One region of the Planococcus plakortidis genome, then DNA from elsewhere that is predicted to be linked to it. Evidence: predicted binding sites of a transcription regulator. Region 1 holds the regulator's gene; each other region holds the start of a gene.
What was found. Region 1 encodes CtsR, which represses protease genes until heat stress. Its sites were predicted from a motif close to ATGGTCAATAAAGGTCAAACA; they were not measured.

Region 1 (3,277 bases):
ATGCAAAATCCTCTCCTTTTTTATTTATCCCGTTATCGACTAACCTTTCCCGGAACAATTTCGCTCGGGCAAGGTCACGTTCCTTCGCTTCTAATGGACGCCCTGCATACTGCTGCAGAAACGCAGGCTGCATAAAGACCATCAATTCATTCAGTATCGACATGTCCACATCGGTAATTAGATTGAGGTCGATGCCGAGTCTGACATCTGACAAACAAGTCGCAGCTTCTTCCGTATTCAACAGGCGGGCATGGGTCAAAACGCCCAACGACCGGTAAACCCTATCTTCTAAGAGCAATGGGGAATTTGCATTCAAAGCTTCCCTTGCTCTTCGTTCCTGTTCAATAATTTGCTCGGTCATGTTTTGCAAATCCTGCAAAATTTCATATTCCGATTTCCCTAATGTTACTTGATTGGAAATCTGGTATACATTACCAAGCGCTTCACTTCCTTCACCGTAAATCCCTCTAACAACCATCCCCAGACGGGATATAGCCGGGATGATCCGGTTGATTTGGTGGGACATAGTCAAGGCAGGTAAATGAAGCATGACCGAAGCACGCATACCTGTACCAGTATTAGTAGGGCAGCTGGTCAAGTAACCAAATTTCTCATGAAAAGCATAAGAAAGATGATCTTCTAAAAGCGAATCCATTTTATTTGCTATATCATACGCTTCCTGCAAATGAAAACCCGACTGCAAACTTTGGATTCGCAAATGATCTTCTTCATTAATCATGATGCTAAGCTCTTCTTCATCAGACAATAATACCGCACTCGAATGTTGGCTATTAGCTAAATAAGGGCTGATCAAATGCTTTTCCACTAACACTTCACGTTGCAAATCATTCAATTCTTCAACGTTGATATGAGTAAACCCATATCCCAATTCTTTTCCTTGGTCCAATAAAACTGAAGAAACAGCTTTATCGACTTTTAATGCTTCATCTTCAGAAAAAGCGTAAGGAAATTTAAATTCTTCTAAATTCCGGGCCAGCCGGATTCTTGTACTCATTGCTATATCCACGTGCTCACCGTTATTAGCCATCCAACTGCTTGCCCGTGGTTGAAGGAAACGGTCAATTGCCAATGTCCCCACCTCCTTCAAGCTTCTCATTCAAGACTTTTACTTGATCACGCAGCCGTGCAGCTTCTTCAAAGTTCTCAGCTTGTATTGCAGCCTGCATTTGTTTTCGCAGTTCTTCTATTTCTTTTTTAATTTTCAACGTCGTCCCATACGAAGCAGGAATCTTCCCTGTATGTTCAGTGTTTCCATTCTGTACTCGCTTTAAAATCTCAGTTAGTTGAGGCGAGAAAGTGCTATAGCACTCAGCACAGCCAAACTTACCAAGACTCAAGAATTTTTGGAAAGTAAACCCACATGACGGGCATGTTGGAACTTCTTTTCTTTTAGGGCTAACAGCTGCTTGCTGCTTCGGAAACCAATTAGCTAATAAATTATGGATTGCCATCGGATCTTGGTCAAAAGAAAAATTGATATTATGATTTTCTGCTGCACAAACGTGACAAAGATGCCGTTCCGTTAAATGGCCTTGCTGGTTTTGCTTCACGATCACTGTAGCTGGCCGTTCCCCGCATTGTTCACAAATCACTTGATCACTCCTTGCCCATTCGACTCATATTGAATAGTAAACAACATAGCCACTAAAATTCGCGCCCGTACTTCATCTCGTACAGGAAGAGGCAGCCTGAGAGTAGACCGATCAATGGCACTCAAAATTAATTTAGCTTCACGCTTTGATATAACTTCTTCACTTAAAAGCCTCCATACAATATCTTCAGCCATAGTTTGTGAAGCACCAGTTTCCAATCGATTAATAATTTGAGCGATTAAATCTGATTTTTTATGAAGGCGTATTTTCCTGATACGAATATATCCGCCTCCGCCTCGCTTACTTTCTACAGAGTATCCACGATCTAATGTAAATCTAGTGTTTATCACATAATTAATTTGAGATGGAACGCATTGAAATTTCTCTGCAACTTCACTTCGCTTAATTTCAACATGGTCCTTACCGCTTATTTCGATAATCTCTTTTAAATAACCTTCAATTATATCTGAAATATTCCGCATCGCTTTCACCTCTTTAGCGTTTTAATGCGCTAATGATTGACTTTGACTATATTTGACTTAATTATACATAAGCGTTTTGCGGATATCAAATACTTAGTTTGGGACAGAAAAAGTCTCGGGTAGAATATCCCGAGACCCCTTATTCTTGATCCATCATCCGTTTCATAAAATCTTTAGTATGGCTCGATACTGAACGGGTTTTTTCTTCAACGTACTTAGTTCTCCAACGTGTACCTTCTTGCCACACTTCTACTACATCCCCATTATTTACATCGTGAGTGAAATTTTCCACAGGAAAGGTATATTGCTCAGCAGAGTCTTTCAATGAAACTAATACCGCAGTTCTTTTGTCGACAATTTTCACTTTGTATAAACCAGCTTTCATAAACCTTCACCTCATTTCTTTTTTCCCTTTATAATATAATTTCAATCCTTTTTTAAAATTTTCATACAAAAAAAGCCGTTACCGGAATGAACCGGTAACGGCTTTGCTGCTTGCCCAGCGACGTCCTACTCTCACAGGGGGAGACCCCCAACTACCATCGGCGCAAAAGAGCTTAACTTCCGTGTTCGGGATGGGAACGGGTGTGGCCTCTTTGCCATCATCACTGGACTTTTTTGAGCTTGTTCGCTCAAAACTGGATAAATCGACATTGGGGGAAACGTGCGTTTCAGTTGGTTGGTTAAGTCCTCGATCGATTAGTATTCGTCAGCTGCACGTGTCGCCACGCTTCCACCCCGAACCTATCTACCTCATCGTCTTTGAGGGATCTTACTTGCTTGCGCAATGGGAAATCTCATCTTGAGGGGGGCTTCGTGCTTAGATGCTTTCAGCACTTATCCCGGCCACACATAGCTACCCAGCGATGCTCTTGGCAGAACAACTGGTACACCAGCGGTGTGTCCATCCCGGTCCTCTCGTACTAAGGACAGCTCCTCTCAAATTTCCTGCGCCCGCGACGGATAGGGACCGAACTGTCTCACGACGTTCTGAACCCAGCTCGCGTACCGCTTTAATGGGCGAACAGCCCAACCCTTGGGACCGACTACAGCCCCAGGATGCGATGAGCCGACATCGAGGTGCCAAACCTCCCCGTCGATGTGGACTCTTGGGGGAGATAAGCCTGTTATCCCCGGGGTAGCTTTTATCCGTTGAGCGATGGCCCTTCCATGCGGAACCAC
Region 2 (3,277 bases), 1.0 Mb from region 1:
TGGCGAAATGGCTTTTTGAATATGCCAGCAGCGAATCACAGGCATCGCGGCGACGATATTCTTAAAGCCTGAAAGGGGGGGCATAATTGTCTTTTGCATCAGAAACAAAAAAAGAAATGACCCAGATCGACGTGGATGACTGCTGCGGCAAGGCAGAACTTTCTGCGATGATCCGCATGAACGGCACATTGTCATTTTCCAACCGCCAGTTGAGCCTGGACATCCAAACGGAAAACGCAGCCATCGCGAGAAGGATCTATACGTTGCTGAAACGTTTTTATAAAGCTTACCCAGTGGAATTGCTGGTACGTAAAAAGATGCGCTTAAAAAAGAACAACATCTATATTTGCCGTTTGAGGGAAGGCGCGAAGCTGGTGCTTGAGGATCTGCTGATTTTGTCGGAAGGATTCCAGTTCCAACAGGAAATCTCGCCTGAGCTGATTTCGACGACGTGCTGCAAACGTTCTTATTTGCGCGGGGCTTTCCTCGCGGGAGGTTCGGTCAATAACCCGGAAACATCCTCCTATCACCTGGAAGTCTACTCTTCCTATAAAGATCACGCTGAAGCGCTGGTCATCCTGATGAACCATTTCCAGTTGAACGCGAAAATGATCGAACGGAAAAAAGGGTTTGTGACATACTTGAAGGAAGCGGAGAAAATTTCCGATTTCCTGAGCTTGACTGGCGCCCATTCGGCACTGTTGAAATTCGAAGATGTCCGGATACTCCGCGATATGCGCAATAGCGTCAATCGTTTGGTCAATTGCGAAACGGCCAATTTGAATAAGACGATCGATGCGGCGCTGCGGCAAATCGAGAATATCCGCTTTATCGACCAGGTCATCGGCATCGACCAATTGCCCGACCGCCTGAAAGAGATAGCCCGCTTGCGTGTCGAGTACCAGGATGTCACACTGAAGGAACTGGGCGAGATGGTATCGACAGGAAAAGTGAGCAAGTCAGGCGTCAACCACAGGCTCCGGAAAATCGATGAGATTGCCGAGTCGTTAAGAAAAGGCGAAACGATCAGCCGGTAAACCGGCTGCTCTTTTCTATAGATTGCGTGAGAGTCAAGTTTTCGGAGGAGGATATGCATGGTAGAAAAACAAGTGGAAGTGCAATTGAAATCAGGATTACAAGCGAGACAGGCGGCATTGTTCGTACAGGAAGCCAATCGCTATAGTTCGGATGTTTACTTGGAAAAAGGCGATAAGAAAGTCAATGCCAAGAGCATCATGGGCATCATGAGCCTGGCTGTCAGCAAAGGCACGAACGTCACGATTTCGGCAGACGGCGCCGATGAGGAATCAGCGGTCGATGCACTGGCGCAATTGATCGATAAAGAAGCTTAAGCCCGGGTGCGTTGAGCATCAAAAAAAGAGCTGCCCCGCATAGGGCAGCTCTTTTTGTTTGGTTTAATCTTCTTTTTCGTGGTTTTCCGGCAATTTATTGCGCGTGATGATTTGGTCGACAAGGCCATATTCAAGTGCACGTTCTGCAGTCATGAAGTTGTCGCGGTCTGTATCGCGTGAAATCACTTCCAGTGGCTGGCCAGTACGTTCAGACAGGATCTGGTTCAGCTTTTCGCGCAAGAACAAGATGCGTTTTGCGGCGATTTCGATTTCAGTCGCTTGCCCTTGAGCCCCGCCAAGCGGTTGGTGAATCATGACTTCGGCGTTAGGCAAGGCGTAGCGTTTGCCTTTAGTGCCGGCAGCGAGAAGGAAAGCGCCCATGGATGCAGCCATGCCGATGCATACTGTCTGGACATCCGGTTTGATGAATTGCATTACATCATAGATCGCCATGCCGGCAGTGATGCTGCCGCCTGGGCTATTGATATAGATGGAGATATCCTTTTCAGGATCCTCCGCCTCAAGGAATAGCAACTGCGCAACGATGGAGTTCGCGACATTATCATCGATTCCGCTGCCGAGCATGATGACGCGGTCTTTCAATAGACGGGAATAGATATCATAAGCGCGTTCCCCTCTGCTTGTCTGTTCGATTACTGTAGGGATTAAATTCATGGATAATTTCCTCCTTTGGGTAAATGTAAGTGCTGCTGAAACGCCGTTCAGCCGTACATTCATCATACACATCATGGTCAATGAAGGTCAAATCTAACGAATTGAAAATAGGCGCTTGAAATAAGAGGAAAGCTTTTGTATAATAGAAAAGTCGCAAACAACATTTGCCCTCGTAGTGTAAAGGATAACACGTAAGATTCCGGTTCTTGAGATGGGGGTTCGATTCCCTCCGAGGGTGTAAAAAAGGAAAGACCGCATAGCCTGCCACAGGCTGTGCGGTTTTTTCGTTGAATCTTAAAAACATTTGAAACGTCGAATCATAGAGAATTGGTTTCATGGCATAGGCAGTAAGGGAAAACAAAAAATATTATTGCAAAAGAAAGGGGACGGAACATGAAAAAATTACTGATACCATTGCTGCTAGTGATTGGCCTGATCGTCATCGCCATTGCCATATTCGGTTCAAGCTATAATAACTTTGTCCAATTGGAAGAAGACGTCAATCAATCGTACGCACAACTTGAAAGCCAATTGCAGCGCAGGCTCGATCTGATCCCGAACCTGGTCGAGACGGTGAAAGGCTTCGCCGACCAGGAACAAGAGGTCATCGAAAGTGTCACGGAAGCCCGTTCGAGTATGGCAAACGCCGGTTCGGTTGAAGAACAGGCCGAAGCAGATGCTGAACTGAGCGGGGCGCTCAGCCGCTTGCTCGTTGTCGTCGAGAACTATCCGGAAATCCGTTCGAGCGAGAACTTCCAGCAATTATCCGATGAACTTGCCGGCACGGAAAACCGGATCGCAGTCGCACGGCAGGACTATAACGGTTCGGTAACGGAATTCAACCGGGAAGTACGCAGCTTCCCTGGCAATATGGTGGCAGGAATCTTCGGATTTGACGAGAAGGAATATTTTGAAGCCGATGCGGGTGCGGAAGATGCGCCGGATGTGGATTTCGGGACTGACGGAGAATGATTCGAAAAATTTCTGTTTGGCTCTTGTTGCTGCTGACGTTCGCCAGTACCGCGCAGGCGGCAGAGTTTCCGGAATTGACTGATGATATTTACATCCAGGATATCGCCGGTGTCCTGAGCGAAGAGCAAGAAGCCGAGATCAAGAACTTGGGGGCCGGTCTCGAAGACGCGACAAGCGCTCAGATTGCCGTCATGGTAATCGATTCATTGGAAGGCGAGCCGATCGAAAGCTATGCCAATGAAGCCTTGCGCCATTATGGCGTTGGATCTGCTGAGGAC
Region 3 (3,277 bases), 1.2 Mb from region 1:
TTCCCAACACCGGTCGGCCCAAGGAAAATGAACGAGCCGATCGGTTTTTGTTCATCTTTGATGCCGGCACGTGCACGCCATACCGCTTCTGTCACGAGTTCGACGGCTCTGTCTTGGCCGATGACGCGCTCTTTCAATGTATCTCCGAGGCGCAATAGCTTTTCACGCTCGCCTTCGACCAATTTCGTTACCGGAATACCCGTCCAGCGAGCGACGATGCCGGCAATTTCTTCTTCGGTCACTTCTTCTCGAAGCAAACGCTCCCCGCCATCCCCGGCAAGTTCGACTTCCATCGCGCTCAGTTCTTTTTCGAGCTCTGGAATTTTCCCGTGGCGCAGCATCGCCGCGGTATTCAAATCATATTTGTTTTCCGCGTCTTCTAGCTGGCGGCGATATTGGTCCAATTGTTCGCGCTTGGCCTGGATTTTCTGAAGCGATTGCTTTTCTTCGTTCCATTGCTGCTGCATGCCTTCAGAAGAAGACTTCAGCTCTTCAATCTCTTCGCGCAGCGCAGCGAGGCGTGTTTTGCTCGCTTCGTCTTTTTCTTTTCGAAGCGCCTGCTCTTCAATTTCGAGCTGCATGAGACGCCGCGTCACTTCATCCAGTTCCTGTGGCATGGAGTCGATTTCTGTCCGGATCATCGCACACGCTTCATCGATCAAGTCGATTGCCTTGTCCGGAAGGAATCGTTCTGTGATATAGCGGTCAGACATCGTCGCGGCTGCAACGATCGCCCGGTCATGGATGCGTACCCCGTGGTGGAGTTCAAAACGCTCTTTCAACCCGCGGAGAATCGATACCGCATCTTCGACAGATGGCTCGCGCACCATCACTTGTTGGAAGCGCCGCTCAAGCGCTGCGTCTTTTTCGATGTGCATGCGGTATTCATCGAGCGTGGTGGCTCCGATGCAATACAGCTCTCCGCGCGCAAGCATCGGTTTGAGCATATTTCCGGCGTCCATCGCGCCTTCCGTTTTACCTGCGCCGACGATCGTATGGATCTCGTCGATAAACAGGATGATCTGCCCTTCGCTGTCTTTCACTTGCTTTAATACGCTTTTCAGCCGTTCCTCGAATTCCCCCCGGTATTTTGCGCCTGCAATCAGCGCACTCATATCGAGTTCATATATGACGCGATCCTTCAAGCCTTCCGGCACATCGTTTCGGACGATGCGCTGCGCCAAGCCTTCCACGATTGCGGTTTTCCCGACACCCGGTTCTCCGATCAGTACCGGATTATTCTTTGTCTTTCTGGATAGAATCCGGATGACATTGCGGATTTCCTGATCGCGCCCGATGACCGGATCCATCTTTCCGGACTGTGCTTGTTCAACCAAATTGCGGCCGAATTGTTCCAATGGCGATTTTTGTTCTTCGTTTGGGTTTTGGAATTGAACCAATCAAATCACGCTCCCTTGATTAATTTGACCATCTTTGACTAATTTGATTATATGATTGCCCCGCTCCTTTTGCAATGGAAATGCTCATTAAAAAAAGCTGCAAGGAATTTCTTCCTTGCAGCTTTTTGCTGTTTTTTTTAACGAACGCCGAGTGCCATTTTGGCATAGCGCGACATATGGTCTTTGCTCCAGACAGGCTGCCAGACGATTTTCACGTCGACTTCTTCGACTTCCGGTAACTCGTATAAGGATGTTTTGACCATCTGGACGATTTGAGGTCCCATTGGGCACCCCATGGAAGTGAGTGTCATCGTGACTACGCAGAAACCATCTTCGGATAATTCCACATCATATACAAGACCCAAATTGACGATATCAACACCCAGTTCCGGGTCGATGACATTTTCAAGTGCGCCCAATAGATAATCCTTTGTTTCTTGATCCATTCGGAATCCCTCCTTTTCCTGTTACTGCTTATCTTATCAAACATCCATGCGAAATGAAATTGACTTGCTTATTCGTTTAAGCGATCGGCGATCCATCCAGTCACAGAGAGCATCCCTTTCCGGCTGACCGCGTGAGCGGCTTCTGTTTCTTTCAGGAACATCAAACGTTCAGGATAGGCGGCATAATCCTGCTGCAATGCATGGAAAAGCCGGTTGGTCGGTTCGAATGGGACAGTCGGGTCTTTCACGCCGTGCCAGAAAAAGACCGGGCGCCCACCGAAGGCCTGGCGGTTCAAGCTGATATCAAAACGCGACAACGCCTGAAGCATCCTTTCGCGCTCTTCTTCCGTGAGCGGCAAATCAAACCCGCGCGATTCGTATTGCCTCATCTGAGCTTTCGCCAGCTCCACGTAATTGCCTGATCCCATCATGACTGCAGCCGCTTTGATCCACGGATGCGCAGTCAATGCGCCAAGCGTTGTGATGCCGCCCATCGAGGTACCACCGACAGCCGGTTCCCCACTGGTCAATTGGCGCTTATGCAATTCATCCTGCAAAAATCCTAGCTCTTCAATCGAGGTCAGGACGATTTCCCAGAAGCGCAGGCTGATCTGAACCTCATCAAGCGACTGGTCCCGTTCCCCATGAAGCAGCGCATCGGGCAGGATGACCCGAACCCCTCTTTTCGCCCATTGCCAAGCGTAATGCAAATTATGTTCTTTAGCACTCATATGGCCGTGCAGAAAAATCACGGTTGGCAAGGGCCCGCCATCGTGTCCATCGGGGATGATATGTAAGACGGGGATATGTCCCCATGCTTCGTTTTCTACTCTCATTTGCTCCACTCCTCTCCCTAAATCCTACCAATTTTTCGTGATAGCCGCAAATTAAGACTCCGCCGTCAGGTTTTTTTGACGGATAGCCTGTATTATCGCTAAACTGAAGATAGATAGAAGGGAGCCGGATTTTTATATGAAACAACATTTGATCGTACTCGACTTGGACGGAACATTATTGACCGACCAAAAAGTCATTTCACCTAAAACCAAAATGATATTGGGCAAAGCCCGTGAAGCGGGCCATCAAGTCATGATCGCTACAGGACGGCCATACCGCGCAAGTGAAATCTATTACCGTGAACTCGGCTTGAACACGCCGATTGTCAACTTCAATGGGGCCTTTGTCCATCATCCGAAAGATGATGGCTGGGGGCTGCACCACACGCCGATCGGCTTGGATGTCGTACACGAAGTCGTAGAGTCGATGCATAGTTTCGACTTCCATAACATTGTGGCGGAAGTGCTGGATGACGTCTATGTCCACCACCACGATGAGAAACTGATGGACATTTTCAGCTTTGGGGACCCGAGCATCACTACAGGGGATTTGCGGAATTACCTGAAGGCCGACCCGACTTCCATGTTGATCCAT

Region 2: the regulator CtsR is predicted to act here: its motif matches at 2,101-2,121, upstream of clpP (ATP-dependent Clp endopeptidase proteolytic subunit ClpP).
Region 3: the regulator CtsR is predicted to act here: its motif matches at 1,422-1,442, upstream of BBI15_RS10855 (ATP-dependent Clp protease ATP-binding subunit).

The regions. Positions count from the first base shown of each region.
Region 1 covers NZ_CP016539.2:94,879-98,155, reverse strand. The annotation lists gene BBI15_RS00485 (protein-arginine kinase McsB) at 1-1,090, opposite strand, end outside; gene BBI15_RS00490 (ATP-dependent Clp protease ATP-binding subunit) at 1-2, opposite strand, end outside; gene BBI15_RS00480 (UvrB/UvrC motif-containing protein) at 1,080-1,613, opposite strand; gene BBI15_RS00475 (CtsR family transcriptional regulator) at 1,610-2,095, opposite strand; gene BBI15_RS00470 (hypothetical protein) at 2,235-2,480, opposite strand; rRNA gene rrf (5S ribosomal RNA) at 2,593-2,708, opposite strand; rRNA gene BBI15_RS00460 (23S ribosomal RNA) at 2,775-3,277, opposite strand, start outside.
Region 2 covers NZ_CP016539.2:1,144,564-1,147,840, forward strand. The annotation lists gene BBI15_RS05800 (gluconeogenesis factor YvcK family protein) at 1-65, shown strand, start outside; gene whiA (DNA-binding protein WhiA) at 87-1,037, shown strand; gene BBI15_RS05810 (HPr family phosphocarrier protein) at 1,095-1,352, shown strand; gene clpP (ATP-dependent Clp endopeptidase proteolytic subunit ClpP) at 1,416-2,027, opposite strand; tRNA gene BBI15_RS05820 (tRNA-Arg) at 2,194-2,265, shown strand; gene BBI15_RS05825 (LemA family protein) at 2,421-2,999, shown strand; gene BBI15_RS05830 (TPM domain-containing protein) at 2,996-3,277, shown strand, end outside.
Region 3 covers NZ_CP016539.2:2,143,430-2,146,706, forward strand. The annotation lists gene BBI15_RS10855 (ATP-dependent Clp protease ATP-binding subunit) at 1-1,400, opposite strand, end outside; gene BBI15_RS10860 (metal-sulfur cluster assembly factor) at 1,538-1,846, opposite strand; gene BBI15_RS10865 (alpha/beta fold hydrolase) at 1,915-2,682, opposite strand; gene BBI15_RS10870 (Cof-type HAD-IIB family hydrolase) at 2,819-3,277, shown strand, end outside.